DNA from 4 places in the Streptomyces sp. NPDC092045 genome. Region 1 is predicted to be linked to each of the others. Evidence: riboswitches for the same ligand, from Rfam matches in the RefSeq annotation. Region 1 holds a riboswitch; each other region holds the start of a gene.

What was found. Region 1 has a riboswitch for cobalamin ahead of ACIQKA_RS13450 (ABC transporter substrate-binding protein). Riboswitches for the same ligand answer to the same signal wherever they lie in the genome.
Region 2: it holds a riboswitch for cobalamin, as region 1 does, so the genes downstream of both, cobN (cobaltochelatase subunit CobN) here and ACIQKA_RS13450 (ABC transporter substrate-binding protein) in region 1, are expected to answer to the same signal.
Region 3: it holds a riboswitch for cobalamin, as region 1 does, so the genes downstream of both, ACIQKA_RS13755 (ribonucleoside-diphosphate reductase subunit alpha) here and ACIQKA_RS13450 (ABC transporter substrate-binding protein) in region 1, are expected to answer to the same signal.
Region 4: it holds a riboswitch for cobalamin, as region 1 does, so the genes downstream of both, ACIQKA_RS23535 (cobalamin biosynthesis protein) here and ACIQKA_RS13450 (ABC transporter substrate-binding protein) in region 1, are expected to answer to the same signal.

The regions. Positions count from the first base shown of each region.
Region 1 is NZ_JBIVSC010000003.1:725,316-727,503, reverse strand. Features, by position in the region: gene ACIQKA_RS13460 (TetR family transcriptional regulator) at 1-169, shown strand, start outside; gene ACIQKA_RS13455 (cold shock domain-containing protein) at 414-620, shown strand; cobalamin riboswitch at 717-842, shown strand; gene ACIQKA_RS13450 (ABC transporter substrate-binding protein) at 898-1,977, shown strand; gene ACIQKA_RS13445 (FecCD family ABC transporter permease) at 1,974-2,188, shown strand, end outside.
Region 2 is NZ_JBIVSC010000005.1:92,733-94,920, forward strand. Features, by position in the region: gene cobN (cobaltochelatase subunit CobN) at 1-745, opposite strand, end outside; cobalamin riboswitch at 785-919, opposite strand; gene ACIQKA_RS16245 (cobalamin biosynthesis protein CobG) at 1,130-2,188, shown strand, end outside.
Region 3 is NZ_JBIVSC010000004.1:62,288-64,475, forward strand. Features, by position in the region: gene ACIQKA_RS13755 (ribonucleoside-diphosphate reductase subunit alpha) at 1-1,309, opposite strand, end outside; cobalamin riboswitch at 1,439-1,579, opposite strand; gene ACIQKA_RS13760 (GNAT family N-acetyltransferase) at 1,629-2,138, opposite strand.
Region 4 is NZ_JBIVSC010000011.1:52,978-55,165, reverse strand. Features, by position in the region: gene ACIQKA_RS23540 (cobyric acid synthase) at 1-156, opposite strand, end outside; gene ACIQKA_RS23535 (cobalamin biosynthesis protein) at 153-1,124, opposite strand; cobalamin riboswitch at 1,159-1,290, opposite strand; gene ACIQKA_RS23530 (hypothetical protein) at 1,606-1,827, opposite strand; gene ACIQKA_RS23525 (anion permease) at 1,840-2,188, opposite strand, start outside.

The sequences.
Region 1 (2,188 bases):
CGCGACCGAGGCCTGGCCCGAGGTGGACGAGGAGTCGCGCGGGCTCGCCGTCGAGACGGTCGTCCGGCTCACCGTCAGCCACATCGTCCAGCCGGTGGCCCCGCCCGCCGAGACGGCGGCGCGCATCGCCAGGATCACGGCGAGGATCTCGTACCCCGGAGGCCGCTGAGGAGCGCCCCGCCCGCTCCGGAAGGCGCCGGACACACGACGAGGCCCGGTGTCGAACACGGGGGATCTCCGACACCGGACCTCTGTTGAATATTCTACGAGATGCCCGGGAGTGCTCGCGCACCGCCGCCCGCCGACGGGCGAAGCGCGGACGGACGGGGTACACCTCCCCTGAGACGCGGACACGGCCGGACCCGGCCGGGACACCCCTCGCCCGCGTCGCCGACGCCGAGGAGGAGGCAGCCGTGGAAGGCAGGAGCAAAGGGTTCGTGCGGTCCTTCAACCGTCTCGGGGGATACGGGTTCGTCGTCCCCGTCGGCTCCCGGGACCAGGTCTGGTTCAGCGCGGAGGACATCGAGGACGAGAGCGGGACCGTCTCGGAGGGGCAGCAGGTCTCCTTCGTCCTGGTCCTCGGGGACGGCCGCTTCGAGGCCAGGCAGCTGCGCGTCTGACGCCCACCGCGCCCCCGGGCACGTCCCCGGGCCGGTGGTACTGTGCCGGGGCCAGTCGCACCTTTGTACGCGCCCGAACGGGTGCGTGCACGGGTCAGGGAATCCGGTGCGAGACCGGAACTGACGCGCAGCGGTGAGGGCGACGGGCGGAGCATCGGCCACTGGGCGGCGACGACGGCCCGGGAAGGCGCCCCGTCCGGACGACCCCGAGTCCGAAGACCTGCTGGCGGCCCCGGCGCACGCCCGCCCGGGGAGCACCGTACGACAGGCTCCGCGCATGAGCCGTGGCCGCAGAGGAAGTCCCGTGCCGCTCGCACACCCCGTCCGCTCCGCCGTGCCGTTCCTGACCGGAGTCCTGCTCCTGACCGCGACCGGCTGCGGCGCGGGGACCACCCCCGCGTCCGACCGGCCCGCCGGGAAGCCGAAGAACGGGTATCCCGTCGTCCTCGACGACAACTGCGGACGGCCCGTCCGCGTCGAGCGCGCGCCGGAGCGGGCCGTCGCCCTCGACCAGGGCGCGGCGGAGATCATGCTCTCCCTCGGCCTCGCCGACCGCATGGTGGGCACCGGCACCTGGACGGACCCCGTCCTCAAGGGCCTGGAGAAGGAGAACGCCGAGGTCCCGCGCCTCGCCGACCGCTACCCCTCCTTCGAGAAGGTCCTCGACGCCGAACCCGACTTCGCCGCCGCCTCCTTCACGTACACCCTCGGCAAGGGCGGGGTGGCGGCCCGCGAGCGGTTCGAGAAGCTCGGCGTCCCCACCTACCTCTCGCCCACCGACTGCGTCGGCAAGGACAACAGCGGCGACGGCGACGGCGTCCGCGTCCGACCGCTCACCATGGAGACGGTCTACGGCGAGATCCGCGACCTGGCCCGGATCTTCGCGGTCCCGGAGCGCGGCGAGAAGCTCGTCGCCGAGCTCAAGGCCCGCGTGACGAAGGCCACTTCGGGCGGGGACTTCAAGGACGCCACCGTCCTCTACTGGTTCGCCAACGCCGAGGCGCCCTACATGGCGGGCTGCTGCGGCGCCCCCGGCATCGTCTCCCGCGAGCTGGGCGCGAAGAACGTCTTCGACGACACCAGGGAGGAGTGGCCCCAGATCAACTGGGAGACCGTCGCCGACCGCGACCCCGACGTCCTCGTCATCGGCGACCTCACCCGCCGCTCGCAGTCGGCCGAGAGCGCCGCCGAGAAGATCGAGTTCCTGGAGTCCGACCCGGTCACCCGCAGCATGACGGCGGTCGAGAACAAGCGGTACGTGCTGCTCAGCGGCCAGGCGCTCAACCCCACGATCCGCACCGTCGAGGCCGTCGAGAAGGTGGCGGCGGCGCTCCGCTCGTACGGCCTCGCCAAGTGACCCCCACGGCCGTGAAGCCGTCCCCGGCGCGCGCGGGAGCCGCGGTCCCGCTGTGGACGGCGGCCGGACTCGCCCTCCTGGCCGCGTCGGTCGCCGCGGCGATCACCATCGGCCCGGCCCGCATCGGCGTCGCCGACGTCTGGGCGACGGTCGCCGCCCACCTCGGCGGCGGCGCCCCGGCGCTCTCCCCGATCCGGGACGGGATCGTGTG
Region 2 (2,188 bases), on a different contig from region 1:
GGGCCTGGAGGATCGGCACGTCGAGCGCGGCGAGCGCGCCCGCGTCCCAGGCCTCCTCGTCGCCGCCGGCCTGCGCCTCGGCGGGCTTGGTGCCGCCCGCCGCGAGGACGGTGGTGACGATGGCGTCGGCGGTGCGGAGGGTGTCGAGCAGCTCCGGCTCGGGGGCGCGCAGGGAGGCCACGTACAGCGGGAGGGCGCGGGCTCCGGCGTCCTCGATCGCCTCGCACAGGGCGTCCACGAAGCCGGTGTTGCCGCTCATGTGGTGGGCGCGGTAGTAGAGCACGGCGATCGTCGGGCCCTCGGTGGCCTTCGGCGTGCGCTCCAGCGGGCCCCAGGTCGGGGCGGCGGCCGGGGCCTCGAAGCCGTGGCCGGTGAGCAGGACGGTGTCGGAGAGGAAGCGGGCGAGCTGCTCCAGGTTGGCGGGGCCGCCGTGCGCCAGGTAGGCGTGCGCCTCGGTGGCGACGCCGACGGGCACGGTGGACGCCTCCATGAGCTGCGCGTCGGGCGCCTGTTCGCCGCTGAGCACGACGACCGGCTTCCCGGCGGCGCGGATCGCGTCGAGCCCGTCCTGCCAGGAGCGGAGGCCGCCGAGGAGCCGGACGACGACGAGTTCGGCGCCGTCGAGGAGCCCGTCGAGGTCGGCGAGCGGGAGCCGGGACGGGTTGGCGAACCGGTACTCCACCGGTCCGCCGGCCGCGCGGGCACTGAGCAGGTCGGTGTCGGAGTGCGACAGCAGCAGAAGCATGGCGAGCGCAGGCCTTCCTCGGGGTTGTCCGCGCCCCGGGTGGTCGTGTGGACGGCAGGAGTTCCTGACTCACCGGCCCGGAGGTGCCGGGCCGGCTCACAGTGGCGGGACCGCGCCGGAATCTCACCGGGCTTCCTCCCCGGGGTCCTGGGACCCCATGCCGCTTGCATCCTAGATCGTGAACTCCGGACGCCGGAGGGAGCGGGAGGGTCGGGCGGATCACACCGGAGCGGGGCCGGGGCGTGCCGGCTCACACCCGTCCGGCTCGTGGAAAGCCGATCCCCGTGCCCCCGCCTGCTCCCGGGGAGCCGGTCCCCGTGCCCCCGCCGCGGCACCCGGAGTCAGGCCGGTCACACCCCGCCGGCCGCCGGTTTTCCCGTGGGTATGCTCGCCGCCATGCCGCCCGTCCCGACCCCGAAGCCCGCCCCCGGCGCACCCCGTGTGCGGGAGCGCGGCGACGCCTGCCCCGGGGCGCTGCGGCTGCACTCCGCCGACGACGGGCACCTGGCCCGACTGCGGCTGCCCGCAGGAAGGTTGACGGCACGTCAGGTGGAGGTCCTGGCGGACGCCGCCGAGGCCCTGGGGGACGGGCGGATCAGCGTCACCTCGCGCGGGAACGCCGAGCTGCGCGGCCTCGCGGACGGCTGCGGGGCGGAGCTCGCGGCGCTCCTGGCGGAGGCGGGCCTGCTGCCCTCGGCCACCCACGAGCGCGTCCGCAACATCGTGGCCTCCCCGGCCGCGGGCCTCGACGGACTCGGCGCGGCCGACGTGCAGTTGTGGGCCCGCGAGCTGGACGAACGGCTCTGCGCCGCGCCCTGGGCCGCCGCGCTCTCGGGCCGTTTCCTCTTCGTCCTGGACGACGGCCGCGGCGACGTCACCGGCCTCGGCGGGGATGTGACCTTGGTCGCAGTGGACCCCCGCACCGCGCTCCTGCACCTGGGCGGCCGGGCCGTGCGCGTCGCCGCCGCCGACGCGCCCCGCGCCGCCCTCGCCGCCGCCCACGTCTTCCTCTCCGCCGCCCGCGCGGCCGGCACCGGCGTCTGGCGCGTGCGGGAGCTGCCGGAGGGCTCCGGGCCCGACGTACGAGACGTACGAGACGTGCGCGACGTACGAGACGCAAGGCGCGACGGACGAGAGGCGCTCGCCGCGGAAGAGGTGTCCGAGCCGGTCCTGCCGCAGGGGCCGCCGCCCGCCCCCGGCCCCCTCGGGCCCGCCGCCCTCCACGTGCTCGCCCCCCTCGGCCGCCTCACCGCCGCCCAGCTCCGCGCCCTGCTGCCCGCCGACGAGGTCCGGCTCACCCCCTGGCGCGGAGCCGTAGTCGTCGGAGCCGGACCCGACCGGGCGCCCGCGCTCGACGCGGCCGGACTGATCACCCGGCCCGACTCCCCCTGGGCCGGCGTCAGCGCCTGCACCGGGCGGCCCGGCTGCGCCAAGTCCCTCGCG
Region 3 (2,188 bases), on a different contig from region 1:
TGCAGAGGTTGGAGGAGTGGACGGTGTGGCCGGGCTCGGCGGTCTGGTTGGCCGTCCGGTTCGAGGCGTCCTTGAAGGTCATCCAGCCGTTGCCGGTCTGGGCCAGGGTCCGCATCATCCGGCCGTACAGGTCGCGGGCCGGCATCGTCTTGCGGGCCAGGCCGGCCGCCTCGGCCCTGCGGTAGGCGGCGTCGAACTCCTCGCCCCACAGGTCGACGAGCTCGGGCACGTCCGAGGGGGAGAACAGCGACCACTCGGCGTCGGCGTTCACGCGGCGCATGAACTCGTCCGGGATCCAGTGCGCCAGGTTCAGGTTGTGCGTGCGGCGCTGGTCCTCGCCCGTGTTGTCGCGGAGCTCCAGGAACTCCTCGATGTCCGCGTGCCAGGTCTCCAGGTAGACGGCGGCGGCGCCCTTGCGGCGGCCGCCCTGGTTCACGGCGGCGACGGAGGCGTCCAGGGTCTTCAGGAACGGCACGATGCCGTTGGAGTGCCCGTTGGTGCCCCGGATCAGCGAACCGCGGGCGCGGATGCGGGAGTACGAGAGGCCGATGCCACCCGCGTGCTTCGAGAGGCGCGCGACCTGGTGGTAGCGGTCGTAGATGGAGTCCAGCTCGTCCTGCGGGGAGTCCAGGAGGTAGCAGGAGGACATCTGCGGGTGGCGGGTGCCGGAGTTGAAGAGCGTGGGGGAGGACGGCAGGTAGTCCAGCCGGCTCATCAGGCGGTACAGCGCGGCCACTTCGTCGAGCGCGCGGACGCTCTCGTCCTCGGCCAGGCCGCAGGCGACGCGCAGCATGAAGTGCTGCGGGGTCTCGATCACCTTGCGGGTGATCGGGTGGCGCAGCAGGTAGCGCGAGTAGAGGGTGCGCAGGCCGAAGTAGCCGAAGCGGTCGTCGCCGGCGCGGTCGATCGTGGCGTCGAGGCGGTCGGCGTGCAGCGCGACGAACTCGGCGGTGCGGTCGGCGATCAGGCCCTCGCGGTGGCCGACGGCGACCGAGGAGGAGAAGTCGACCGAGCCCTGGGAGGCGGCCTCGTCCGCGATGGTGACGGTGAGGAGCCGGGCGGCGAGCCGGGAGTACGCCGGGTCCTCGGCGATCAGGCCGGCGGCCGCCTCGGTGGCCAGCTCGCGCAGCTCCGCCTCGTCCGCGGCGGAGCTGCGGCCGCGGAGCGCGGCGGCGGCGACCCTGCCGGGGTCGGTGTCGGGGAGATCGGCGGTGAGGTCGGTCAGGGTCCGCAGCAGTACGGTCCCGGGGCCGTCGCTCTCGACCGCGGAAGCCTCGGCCGAAGCCGGATCGGCGGGCGCGATGGTCACGTGGGGGCTCTCCCTCGCTCGGCTCGGGGCCTCGGCGGGGGAGGGCGGACGGGCGGGCGTCCAGGCGTGACGCGCCGCGTCCACCGGCCCACTCCGCGAGGCCCGGACGTCTGTGGCACCCGGAACGGAAGGACCGGGTGCGCTGTCGGCAGGTGTTCGGACTCACCCCGGACGAAACCGCACGAAGCACACCGTTGCGGGACAGTTCCGGATTCGCGCCGGATTCCCCTGCGTCGACAGCGAGGACGAGCATACATGTGGGGGGCGCCGCTCATGGCACCCCCCACATGTTGTGTCGCCCCCTGGAAGGGACTTGGGCTCAGAACTCCAGGGAGTAGGTGCGCAGAGAGTGATCGGGGGAGGGCTCCCAGTCCCGGTGCGGGGTGCGGACGAAGCCCGTCCGCTCGTAGATCCGGTGCGCCGCGATCATCTCCGCGCCCGTCGAGAGCACGATCCGGGCGCACCCCGGGAGGGCCCGCGCCCGGTCGACACAGGCCCGTACGAGGGCCTCCCCGACGCCCCGGCCGCGGGCCTCCCGGGCGACCGCGAGCATCCGGAACTCGGCCTCGCCGGCCACCGCGATGTCGGCCCACGGGGTGCCGCCCCGGGCGAAGGTCACCCCGCCGACGATCCGCCCCGCCGCGTCCCCGGTGTCCTCCGCGACGAGGACCTCGCTCTCGCGGGCCCGCCGCTCCGTGTCCCGCAGCACGGCCAGGTAGGAGTCCTCGGCACCGTACTTCAGCAGTCCGTCGTCCAGATAGGTGCGCCCGGTCAGTTCGCCGAGCACCTCGTACTCCTCGGGCCGTACCGCCCTGATCGTGAAGTCCATGGGGGAAGTGTGCACACCGGGGACGCGCCGGGGCCCGGGGCCTCCTGGTG
Region 4 (2,188 bases), on a different contig from region 1:
GACGAAGGAGTTGAGGGACATGTTCTGCCCCTTGAACGGCGCCACCCTCAGGCCCTTGCGGACCAGCCACCGGCAGATCCCGGCCGTCACGACGCTCTTGCCCGCGTCGGACGTGGTCCCGGCGACCAGCAGGCCCCCGCCCCTCCCGCCCCTCATGCGCTCCTCCGCTTCCCGCGCTTCACCGCGCCGGCGATCAGACGGCCGCCCACGCAGGCGGCCAGGGTCAGTGCGGTCACCCGGCGCGAGAGCGCCACCGCCCGTTCGATGTCCGCCACCTCGACGGCCCGCCCCTCCCCGTTCAGGACCGGCCGGTGCTCGACGCGCCCGCCGTACGAGAGGGTGCCCCCGAGCCGTACGCCCAACGCGCCCGCGAAGGAGGCCTCGACCGGGCCCGCGTTGGGGCTCGGGTGCTTCGGCGCGTCCGCCCGCCAGGCCCGCACGGCTCCGCGCGGGTTCCCGCCGGCGGCGGTGGCGAGCACGGCCGTCAGGCGCGCGCCCGGCCAGCCGGCCAGGTCGTCGAGGCGGGCCGAGGCCCAGCCGAAGCGGCGGTACCGGGCGGACCTGTGGCCGACCATCGCGTCCAGGGTGTTGACCGCCCGGAAGCCGACCAGCCCCGGCACGCCCGCGACCGCGCCCCAGAACAGGGCGCCGACCACGGCGTCCGAGGTGTTCTCGGCGACCGACTCGACGACCGCGCGGGCCATCGCGGGACCGTCCAGGGACTGCGGGTCGCGCCCGCACAGGTGGGGCAGCCGTTCGCGGGCCACCTCCAGGTCCCCGGCGGCCAGCGCCCCGCCGATCGCGCGGGCCTCCCGGCCCAGGGTCGTCCCGCCGACGACGGCCCACACGGAGGCGGCGGTCAGCGCGGCGGCGGCGGCCGGCCGGTCCCGCACGGCCCGGGCGGCGAGGGCGCCGAGGGCGGCGGTGGAACCGGCGCAGACGGCGGTGTGCAGGGCGCCCCAGCCGCGGTGGTCGTGGTGGAGGCGCCGCTCGACGGCGGCGGCGGCCCGGCCGAACGCGGCGACGGGGTGGCCCCGGCGGGGGTCGCCGAGGAGCAGGTCGACGGCGAGGCCCGCGGCCGCTCCGTACGCGAAGACACCGGTGGCTCTGCTGCGGCCGGGCATGGCGCTATGTCCTCACTCAGGGTCCGCGCCCTGGATCGACGTGACCGGCGGCGAGAGTTCCTGACTCCCGGACCCTCGGATCCGGTCACAGTGGCGGGACCGCGCCGGATTCGCACCGGACTTCCTCTGCTGCCGCCGTAATGGCCTCGGCAGTCCACCACGCCCCGAGAACGGGCGTCAACCCAGCCTTGACCTGCGGCGGCGCACTGTGCGGAGCACCACAGGAAAGGGGCCGGGGGGGGGGGGCCCCCCCCGGGGGGCGGCCCCCCCCCCGGGGGGGGGGGCCCCCCCCCCCCCACCCCCCACCACCGGACCCCCCCCCCCCCCCCCCCCCCTCGGGCAGACCCCTTGGACCCGCGAGGCCCGGCCCGCCCCCCCCCCCGCCGCCCCCCGCCCCCCGCCCCCCCCCCCCCCCCGCCCGGGGGGCCGGCCCCCCCCCCCCCCCCCCCCCCCCCCCCCCCGGCCGGTGGAGCGGGGACCGTCAGACGACGATCAGGTAGATGCCGTACGCCACGGCGGCCAGGCACAGCCCGAAGCAGGCGTAGGCGCCGGTGCGGGCCAGGGCGGCGGAGCCTCCCCGGGCCGCGGCCCCCTCCTGCTTGGTGAGGCCGACGATGCCGAGGCTGAAGAGGCCCACCAGGGCGACGGTGGCCACGAGGCTGACGCCGAAGACGGAGCCGAGGGCTGCCCAGTCGATCTTCATGTGGTTCTTTCCTTAGACCTTCGCGGCCGGGGCCGGGGGAGCGGTCGGGTCGGTGGGGGCCGGGGCGAGGATGGTCGCCTTGAGGTCCTCGTCGGTGACGGCGGCCACGGAGCCGGCCGGCGGCGGGGTGACGGCCGCGATGGCGGTGGTCACCACGCCCGCGGGCTCGGCGCCGGGGGCGTCGAGGTCGTCGGCCGTGACGTTGTGGTGGTCGACCGGCTTGCGGCGGGAGAGCGCCCAGATGACGGCCGAGCCGGTCACGAGGAGGACCGCGACGGCGGCGATGCCCCAGGGGCCCTGCTTGGTGAGGAACTCGGCGCCGGCGCCGACCAGGCCCGCGGCGGGCAGGGTCAGGCCCCAG